4 regions of the Streptosporangium sp. NPDC006007 genome follow, and region 1 is predicted to be linked to each of the others. Evidence: riboswitches for the same ligand, from Rfam matches in the RefSeq annotation. Region 1 holds a riboswitch; each other region holds the start of a gene.
What was found. A riboswitch is a leader RNA that binds a small molecule or an ion and turns the genes downstream of it on or off. The one in region 1 is predicted to bind cobalamin.
Positions count from the first base shown of each region.

Region 2: linked by a shared signal. The riboswitch ahead of ABZ194_RS23595 (CbtB domain-containing protein) and the one ahead of ABZ194_RS01300 (ABC transporter substrate-binding protein) in region 1 are both predicted to bind cobalamin.
Region 3: linked by a shared signal. The riboswitch ahead of ABZ194_RS05700 (ABC transporter substrate-binding protein) and the one ahead of ABZ194_RS01300 (ABC transporter substrate-binding protein) in region 1 are both predicted to bind cobalamin.
Region 4: linked by a shared signal. The riboswitch ahead of cobN (cobaltochelatase subunit CobN) and the one ahead of ABZ194_RS01300 (ABC transporter substrate-binding protein) in region 1 are both predicted to bind cobalamin.

Region 1 is NZ_JBEXUG010000001.1:288,598-290,788, forward strand. It holds gene ABZ194_RS01290 (hypothetical protein) at 1-190, shown strand, start outside; gene ABZ194_RS01295 (hypothetical protein) at 230-412, shown strand; cobalamin riboswitch at 581-769, shown strand; gene ABZ194_RS01300 (ABC transporter substrate-binding protein) at 926-1,930, shown strand; gene ABZ194_RS01305 (iron ABC transporter permease) at 1,927-2,191, shown strand, end outside.
Region 2 is NZ_JBEXUG010000035.1:49,064-51,254, forward strand. It holds gene dop (depupylase/deamidase Dop) at 1-691, shown strand, start outside; cobalamin riboswitch at 831-951, shown strand; gene ABZ194_RS23595 (CbtB domain-containing protein) at 981-1,175, shown strand; gene ABZ194_RS23600 (CbtA family protein) at 1,183-1,926, shown strand; gene ABZ194_RS23605 (histidine phosphatase family protein) at 1,923-2,191, shown strand, end outside.
Region 3 is NZ_JBEXUG010000005.1:27,627-29,817, reverse strand. It holds gene ABZ194_RS05705 (Gfo/Idh/MocA family oxidoreductase) at 1-548, shown strand, start outside; cobalamin riboswitch at 712-839, shown strand; gene ABZ194_RS05700 (ABC transporter substrate-binding protein) at 908-1,849, shown strand; gene ABZ194_RS05695 (iron ABC transporter permease) at 2,036-2,191, shown strand, end outside.
Region 4 is NZ_JBEXUG010000017.1:79,040-81,230, forward strand. It holds gene ABZ194_RS15865 (precorrin-3B synthase) at 1-401, opposite strand, end outside; cobalamin riboswitch at 537-736, shown strand; gene cobN (cobaltochelatase subunit CobN) at 845-2,191, shown strand, end outside.

The DNA.
Region 1 (2,191 bases):
GGCCAATCGCCCGCTGGCCGATTCTGTCGCCGGGGTGCTGGGGATCGAGCCGGCCTCGGTGACGGTGGAACGGTTTCCGGATGGTGAGCTCCGGCCCGACCGGTTTCCCAGCCCATTCACCAGCCACCTCCAGCGTGGATGCCCCGTCCTTCGGGGCGGGGAGGAAACGCGGCACGGTCAGGCACGGTGATCTCCTGGTTCTGTCGGTGGGCTCGGTAGGTTGATCGGCGTGTCCCGCTTCCGGCTTCGGCCGTCGCCCGCGCAGGAGCAGGCGCTCAAGGACTTCGCCCAGGCCATGGCGAACCTCTTCGGCGGCACCCACCGAAAGCCGGCCTGGCGCAGACGCGGCCGGGGCGAAGGGGGCCGTATCGTCGCGGTCAAGCCCGGAGATGTGCGCCGCCTGTCGCGCTGACCGTCCTGTTCGCCCTCCGCGCCCGCGGTACGGACTCGGAGGCAGACGGAGCGCGAGGCCGTATAACGAGACGAGGAGACCCGGCCGGGGCGCGGATCCGGAGGTCGACGTCGGTGAGGTTCTCTGGTGGTGGTGCGGAATTCGTGGTTTTGCCCGCCTGTGATCCTGTCTTTGCCTGTGAGACGATGTGCTCGTAGGCGACGGCGGATCGAGGAAACCGGTGTGAATCCGGTGCGGTCCCGCCACTGTGATCGGTGAGCGGATCCCGAACAGGCCACTGCCCGGATGACGGGTGGGAAGGCCGGGACGAGCGTCGACCCGAGAGCCAGGAGACTCACGCGGTCGCCTCCTCGCAGAAATTGGGGCGGATCTCCCCAAGAGAGGAGCGGTGATCGCCATGTCGCCCATCCGGCATGAGGTCCTTCGGGCTGCGCGCGTCATGAGCCTCTTTCGATGATCCGGCCCCCCCGCCCCGCTCATCGGGTTCGGCCCGTGGGTGAAAGGACCTCGTTCATGACGAGCCGACGCTCGCTTCCCCTCCTCCTGCTCCTCGCCTCCGCCCTGCTGGTGACCGGCTGCGGAACCGGTACGCAACCCGGCGCCTCTCCTGCCGCGAGCTCGTCCTCCACCGGTTCGGCCGTCGCGGGCTTCCCCCTCACCGTGACCAACTGCGGTGTGACGACCACCTTCCAGAGGCCACCGCGGCGGGCGGTGGCGCTCAACCAGCACGCCACCGAGATCATGCTCGCCCTGGGGCTGGAGAGGTCGATGGTGGCGACCGCCTACCTCGACGACAGGATCCTTCCCGAGTACGGGGCCGCCTACAGGGGGATCAAGGTGCTCGCCAAGGAGTACCCCTCCTACGAGGCGCTGCTGTCGGTCGAGCCCGACTTCGTCTACGGCGGGTTCAACAGCGCCTTCGACGAGAAGGAGGGACGTGGCCGGGCCGTCCTGGCCAGGGCGGGGATCGACTCCCACGTCAACGTCGAGGGATGCCCGACCGGCCCGGTGACCGTGACCCGGGCCGAGGACGAGATCCGGGCGATCGGCAGGATCTTCGGTGTGCCCGACCGCGCCGAGCGGCAGATCACCGCGATGCGCGGTGTGCTGGACGGCGTCAAGAAGAAGATCGACGGGGCCGGCCCGCTTAAGGTGTTCGTCTACGACAGCGGCGAAAAGACCGCTTTCACCGCGGGCGGAGCCGGTATCGGCAACGAGATGATCAAGTTGGCCGGTGGGACGAACCTGTTCGGTGACCTTCCCAAGTCCTTCGGAGACGTCTCCTTCGAGCAGGTCGCGGAGCGGGCGCCCGAAGTGATCGTCATCTATGACTACGGCGACGAGCCCCTGGAGGACAAGAAGAGGTTCCTGCTCGCCAACCCGGCGCTCAAGGACGTACCCGCGATCAAAAACCGGCGGTTCGCGGTGCTGCCGCTGTCGTCGGCGGTGCTCGGCGTGCGGGTGCCCTCCGGCGTGGAGTCGCTGGCCCGTCAGATCCACCCGGACCGCTTCGCGTGACCAAGATCGCCACCTCCCGGCCGCCGGTGGTCACGGCCGCCGGTGGCCGCGGGCGTGTGCCGTACACGCTGGTCCTGGCGGCGCTCGCGGTCGCCGTGACGATGGCCGCCACGGCAGGGATCGCGGTCGGCTCGGTGCGCCTGCCGCTCGGTGAGGTGTGGGCCATTCTGCTGCACCGGCTGTACGCGCCTCTGGCCGAGCCCACCTGGACGCCGGTCAGGGAGACGATCGTGATGGACGTCCGCGTTCCTCGCATCCTGC
Region 2 (2,191 bases), on a different contig from region 1:
CCGCGACCTCGTGGTGGACAACCCCGTCCAGGCGCTGCGCGCGGTCTCCCACGACCCGACGCTGAAGTACGAGATCTCCATGCGCGACGGCCGCAGGCTCACCGCGGTCCAGCTCCAGATGGAATACCTGGAGCTGGCGCGCAAGTACGCCGAGGAACGCAGCGGCAACGGCGTGGACGAGCCGACCAAGGACGTCCTGGACCGCTGGGAGTCGGTCCTCACCCGCCTGGCGGAGGACCCGATGCAGCTGTCACGGGAGCTCGACTGGGTGGCCAAGCTGGAGTTGCTGGAGGGTTACCGCACCCGCGACGGCCTGCCCTGGTCCCATCCCCGCCTGCAGCTCGTCGACCTCCAGTACTCCGACATCCGCCCCGACCGCGGCCTGTACAACCGGCTGGTGGCCCGCGGCCGGATGCAGCGCCTGGTGACCGAGGACGAGGTCCAGCGGGCCATCGAGGCCCCGCCCAGCGACACCCGGGCCTACTTCCGGGGCCGCTGCCTGAGCCAGTTCAGCGAGTCGGTGGCCGCCGCCTCCTGGGACTCGGTCATCTTCGACATCCCCGGCCGCGAGTCGCTGCAGCGCGTCCCGACCATGGAGCCGCTCCGCGGCACCAAGGCCCATGTGGGCGAGCTGTTCGACCGCTGCCGCTCCGCCGCCGACCTGGTGACCGCCCTCACCGGTGAGCAGTGATCGTCGCCTTTGGGGGAGGCGCCCGGACGGGCGCCTCCCCCAAAGGCGACGTCCGGACGCCCCGGCGAGGCGGAGGTGTCTCCGCCAGGGACGCGTCCGATGCCGTGTGGATTGACGGATGACGGCAAACCGAGGTACGTTCCGGGTGTTTTGTGGCGGTGCGAGGGAAATCCGGTGAGATTCCGGTGCGGTCGCGCCACTGTAACCGGGCCCTTCGGGACCGGGAGCCAGGTCACTCGGCCGCCACCGACCTACGAAAAGGGACGCGTCAATCCCGGAGGAGGTGGCCGTGAGCCAGATCTCGGTTCCGCAGGCCCAGCCCATCCCATGGCAGGCACTCACCCGCTGGCTGCTCGCCGTACCGGTGCTGCTGCTGGTCGCCTACCTGGTCGCCTTCGACCAGGGAGCCGTCTCGCAGGCCGGTAACTACCTGCACGAACTCATGCACGACGGGCGCCATCTGCTCGGCGTCCCGTGTCACTGAGCCGCACGTGATCGTCAAACTCATCGTCCGGGGCATGCTCGTCGGACTGCTCGCCGGCCTGTTCGCGGCCGTCTTCGCCTACACCGCGGGCGAGCCGCGCATCGATCGGGCCATCGCGCTGGAGGAGGCGGCCGCGGCGGCCTCCCCCGCCGGTGCCCACTCCCACGAGGCGGCCCAGCCCGCCCACTCCCACGACGAGGACGAGGCGCCCGTCAGCAGGAACGGCCAGCGCCTCGGACTCTTCCTCGCCCTCGGCCTGTACGGCGTGGCCGTCGGCGGCCTGTTCGCCCTCGTCTACGCGGCGGTGCGCGGCAGGGTCGGCCCCCGATCGGAACCGGTGCTCGCGGTCACCCTCGCGGCGGCGGCGTTCCTCGCGATCGTCCTGGTGCCCTTCCTGAAATATCCCGCCAACCCGCCTGCCGTCGGAGACCCCGAGACGATCGACCAGCGGACGGTGCTCTACCTGACCGCGGTGGTCGTCGGGATCCTCGCCGTCGGCGCGGGCACCGCCGCCTACCGGTACGCCTCCCGGAGCGAGCCGTGGCTGCGCTGGCTGGCCGGCGGCGCGTCCCTGCTGGTGCCGGTGGCGGCCGCCTGGATCCTCCTGCCGGAGATCGACGAGGTGCCCCCGGGCTTCCCCGCCGACCTCCTGTGGGACTTCCGTATCGCCTCCCTCGGTACCCAGGCGGTGTTCTGGCTTGGCGTCGGCGCGCTCTTCGCCTTCGCCGCGCGCCGACGCAGCCCGGTGTGACGGCCCCGGTGGGGGTCACCCGCCTGCTGCTCGTCTCCCACGGGTCGACGGCGGCGACGGCACGGGCCGCGTTCCCCGGCGACGAACCGCTCGACGGCCCCGGCCTGCGCCGGGCCGCCGGGCTGACCCCGCCGATCGGGCTGGGCGCCGCGGCGGTTCGCGCCGCCGAGCTGCGCTGCGTCCAGACGGCCGAGGCCCTCGGACTGCGGGCCCCGCCCGATCCGCTGCTCGCCGACTGCGACTACGGCCGGTGGAGTGGCCGGAC
Region 3 (2,191 bases), on a different contig from region 1:
AGGCGATCGGCGAGGCCGGGGTGCCCTCCCAGATGGTTCTCACCTGGCGCTACTCGGAGGCCACCCGGGCGTTCCTGGCCAGGGTGTCGGCCGTCGAGCCGTTCGGCGGGCACGCGGCCAACATCTCCGGCTCCATGCTCGGCGGTGACTTCGCCACCCCCTGGCGGCTGGAGCGCGGCGCGATCCTCGACGTCGGCCCGCACATGATCGACATGCTGGACGCCGCGCTCGGCCGGGTCGCCTCGGTCCGCGCCCACGGCAACCCGAGGGGCTGGGTCGGCCTGCTGCTGGAGCACGAGACCGGCGCGGTCAGCGAGGCGTCGCTGTGCATGAGCGTGCCGGGTGAGACACCCCCCTCCCACGTGGAGGTCTACGGCCGGCTCGGCCGGGAGTCGATCAACAGTGACCGGCTCGGTCCCGACGTCTTCACCGTGATGCTCGCCGAGTTCGCCGAGACCGTGGAGCGCGGTGGCGGTCACCCCCTCGACGCCGCGCACGGCCTGCGCCTGCAGGAGATCATCGCCACCGCGGAGCGGCAACTCGGTTAGGGCCGCGGAGGGGAACGCGCACCGGCCCGTGCGGGGAACGCCCACCGGCCCGTGCTCCGCTCATCGGCGCCGGCCACATCTTCGCGCTGGGTTGGTCAATCGCCCCCGAGTGGAGGCGGGGCCGGGAGAAATCCGGAGGCAAACCCTTGACGTCCGGCTGTTCTGGGGGATTGATAACGTTTGTCTGACGCGCAGCGTGTAGCGAAGTCCGGTGTGAGTCCGGCGCTGTCCCGCAACTGTCATGATCCTTTGGATCGAGCCAGGTCGCCTGCCGCCGCGCCGACGTCGTCAACCCTCGTGGAAAAGGGTGATCCGTCCCTTTCGCGGGTCCCCTGCTCCGGTGACTGAAAGGACCTCGCGTGAGGCCCGTACGTACCGTCTTCGCCGGCGCGCTCCTCGGCCTGCTGGCCCTGGCCGGGTGCGGTCAGAACTCCACCGCGTCCGTGAGCTCGGCCACCCCCGCCGCCACCGTCGCGCCGGGTTTCCCCGTCACGGTCCAGGCGGGCAACGGCCCGGTCGTGATCCCGAGCAGGCCCGAACGGATCGTCTCCCTGTCCCCCTCCGCCACCGAGAGCCTCTTCGCCGTGGGCGCGGGCCCCCAGGTCGTCGCGGTGGACGACCAGTCCAACCATCCGGCTGAGGCCCCCAGGAGCGACCTGTCCGGCTTCCAGCCGAACGTGGAGGCGATCATCGCCAGGAAGCCCGACTTGATCGTGCTCTCCAACGACACCGACGGTGTCGTCGCCAAGCTGGGCAAGCTCAACGTCCCGGTGCTACTGGAGCCCGCGGCCGGCAGGCTCGACGAGGCCTACGACCAGATCGCCGACCTCGGGGCGGCCACCGGCAACAAGGCCAGGTCCACCGAGCTCGTCGCCGGGATGAGGAAGCAGATCGAGGAACTCGCCGCCGCCGCGCCCAAGGGCAAGAACCTCACCTACTATCATGAGCTGGACAAAACCCCGTATTCGGCTACGTCTACCACTTTCATCGGCCAGATCTACGGGCTGTTCGGCCTGACCAACATCGCCGACAAGGCTCCCGAGGCGGCCGGCGGCTATCCCAAGCTCTCCGCCGAGTTCGTCGCCAAGGCCGACCCCGACCTCGTCTTCCTGGCCGACACCAAGTGCTGCGGCCAGTCCAGGGAGACCCTCGCCAAGCGCCCCGGCTGGTCCAGGCTTTCCGCGATCAAGAACGACCGGGTCGTCGCCCTTGACGACGACGTCGCCTCCCGCTGGGGCCCGCGCGTCGTGGACCTCGCCAAGCAGGTCGGCGACGCCGTCCAGAAGGCCACGAACAGCTAAGTGACCGACCTCCCCCGCGCCCCCGCCCCCTCCGCCGCCGCGGGCGGCACCTCACCCGAGACGTCCCCGTCGAACATCTCGGGCGACGGCTGGGGGCCGGGCGCCTCCCCCGGCGTCACGGTCCGGAGGGCGCCACGCCTCCGCCTGCCGGCGGCACTGGCGGCGTGCGGCGTCCTGCTGGCGAGCATGCTCGCAGCCCTGCTGATCGGCGCGGCGGACCTGGCGCCGCGGAAGGTCGCGCTGCAACTGCTCGACTGGCTGCCGTTCGTCTCGGTGGACTCGGGGCTGTTCCCGATCGAGCAGGGACTGCTCTGGGAGCTCCGGCTGCCCCGGGTCCTGCTC
Region 4 (2,191 bases), on a different contig from region 1:
AGGCCCGGCCGGGCGCACAGCCGCCGGTCCAGCTCGTCGACCAGCGGGCCGGCGTCGAGTGTCCCCCGCGCGTCGCAGCCGGTCAGCGGGGAGGCGAGGATGTTGCGGACCCGCTCGTGGGTGAGCGAGGGCAGCAGCCCGGCGGCCGCCATCCGGGCCGCGAAACCGGCCTGCGCCCCGTCGCCGAGCCCGCGCACCTGGACGTTCGCCCGCGAGGTCAGCTCGATGACACCGCTCCCACAGCCGGCGGCGGCCCCGGCGAGCTCGCGGAGCCGGGAGGCCGTCAACCGGCCCCCGGGCACCCTGATCCGCGCCAGCCCTCCGTCGGCGGCGGCGTGCACCTGAAGTGCTCCGGGGCAGGCGTCGGCTCGCGATCGCCGGGAAAAGTCGCCAATCTGCACGTTGAGGATGGTAGGCCCTGCCCCCGAGGTCTTCCGCCCGCGGCCGCCGCCCGGGCGGCACCCTCCGGCGGCGTCGCCGGCCGCCGCGGCACGCCGCAGCCCCCTCCTCCGCCGGGGAACCGGGCACCCATACCGGTTTCCTGCCGGAAGGACGCTGCCGTAGTCTCATCGTTGGCGACGGCAAAGGGAGGAAGCCGGTGTGAGTCCGGCGCGGTCCCGCCACTGTAACCGGGGAGCGAACCCCATCCAGGCCACTGTCCGGCGACGGACGGGAAGGCCGGGAGGAGCGTCGATCCGGGAGCCAGGAGACTCCAGCCGTCGTAGCCGACGACGACCCGGGGCGAGGACCCCGAGGGAGGAAGCCCCGTGCGTTTTTCGCCGTTCCCCCGTCCGCCGCTGGCGGCGCCGAGCCGTACCGCTCCGCCCCGCGTGGAGCGTGGCGCGTGATCCTGCTGCTCTCGACCTCCGACACCGACCTGCTCAGCGCCCGCGCGAGCGGCGCCGACTACCGGCTGGGCAACCCCGCCAGGCTCCTCGCCGAGGACCTGCCGCTCCTGGTGGAGGGCGCCGATCTGGTCGTGGTCCGGCTGCTCGGCGGGCGCCGCGCCTGGGAGGAGGGGCTGGACGCCCTGCTCGCCGGGCCCCGGCCCGTCGTCGTGCTCGGCGGCGAGCAGGCACCGGACGCCGAGCTGATGGAGCTGTCCACCGTGCCGGGCGGGGTCTGTGCCGAGGCGCACGCCTACCTCGCCCACGGCGGACCGGCCAACCTCGCCGAGCTGCACCGCTTTCTGTCGGACACCCTGCTGCTGACCGGTCACGGGTTCGCCCCGCCCGAGCCCACGCCCGGCTGGGGCGTGCTGGAGCGCCGGGAACGCCGCGAGGACGGGCCGGTCGTCGGGGTGCTCTACTACCGGGCCCACCACGTCTCCGGGAACACCGCCTTCGTCGAGACCCTCTGCTCGGCCGTCGAGGACGCCGGAGGCCGGGCGCTGCCCGTCTACTGCGCCTCGCTGCGCAGCGCGGAGCCCGGCCTGCTGGAGGCGCTGCGCACGGTGGACGCCCTGGTCGTGACCGTGCTCGCCGCCGGCGGCACCCGCCCGGCCACCGCGTCGGCCGGTGGGGACGACGAGGCGTGGGACGTCGGCGCGCTCGCCGGGCTGGACGTGCCGATCCTCCAGGGACTCTGCCTGACGAGCAGCCGGGCGTCCTGGGAGGGTAACGACGACGGGCTGTCCCCGCTCGACGCGGCCACCCAGGTCGCCATCCCCGAGTTCGACGGGCGCATCATCACGGTCCCCTTCTCCTTCAAGGAGATCGACGAGGACGGGCTGACCGTCTACACGGCCGACCCCGAGCGCGCCGCGCGGGTGGCCGGCATCGCCGTCCGGCACGCCGTGCTCCGGCACGTCCCGCCCGCCGAGCGGCGGATCGTGCTGATGCTGTCGGCCTACCCCACCAAGCACTCCAGGATCGGCAACGCGGTCGGCCTGGACACCCCGGCCAGCCTGGTGCGGCTGCTGGCCGCGATGCGCGAGCACGGCTACCGCGTCGGCGCCGAGGGCGAGCTGCCCGGCGTGACCGAGCAGGACGGCGACGCGCTGATCCACGCGCTGATCGCGGCCGGCGGCCAGGACCCCGACTGGCTCACCGAGGAGCGGCTCGCCGGAAACCCGGTGCGCATCGCGGCCGGCCGGTACCGCGACTGGTACGCCACGCTCCCCGCGGACCTGCGCTCGCGGATGGAGCGGCACTGGGGGCCGGCCCCCGGCGAGTTGTTCGTGGACCGCTCG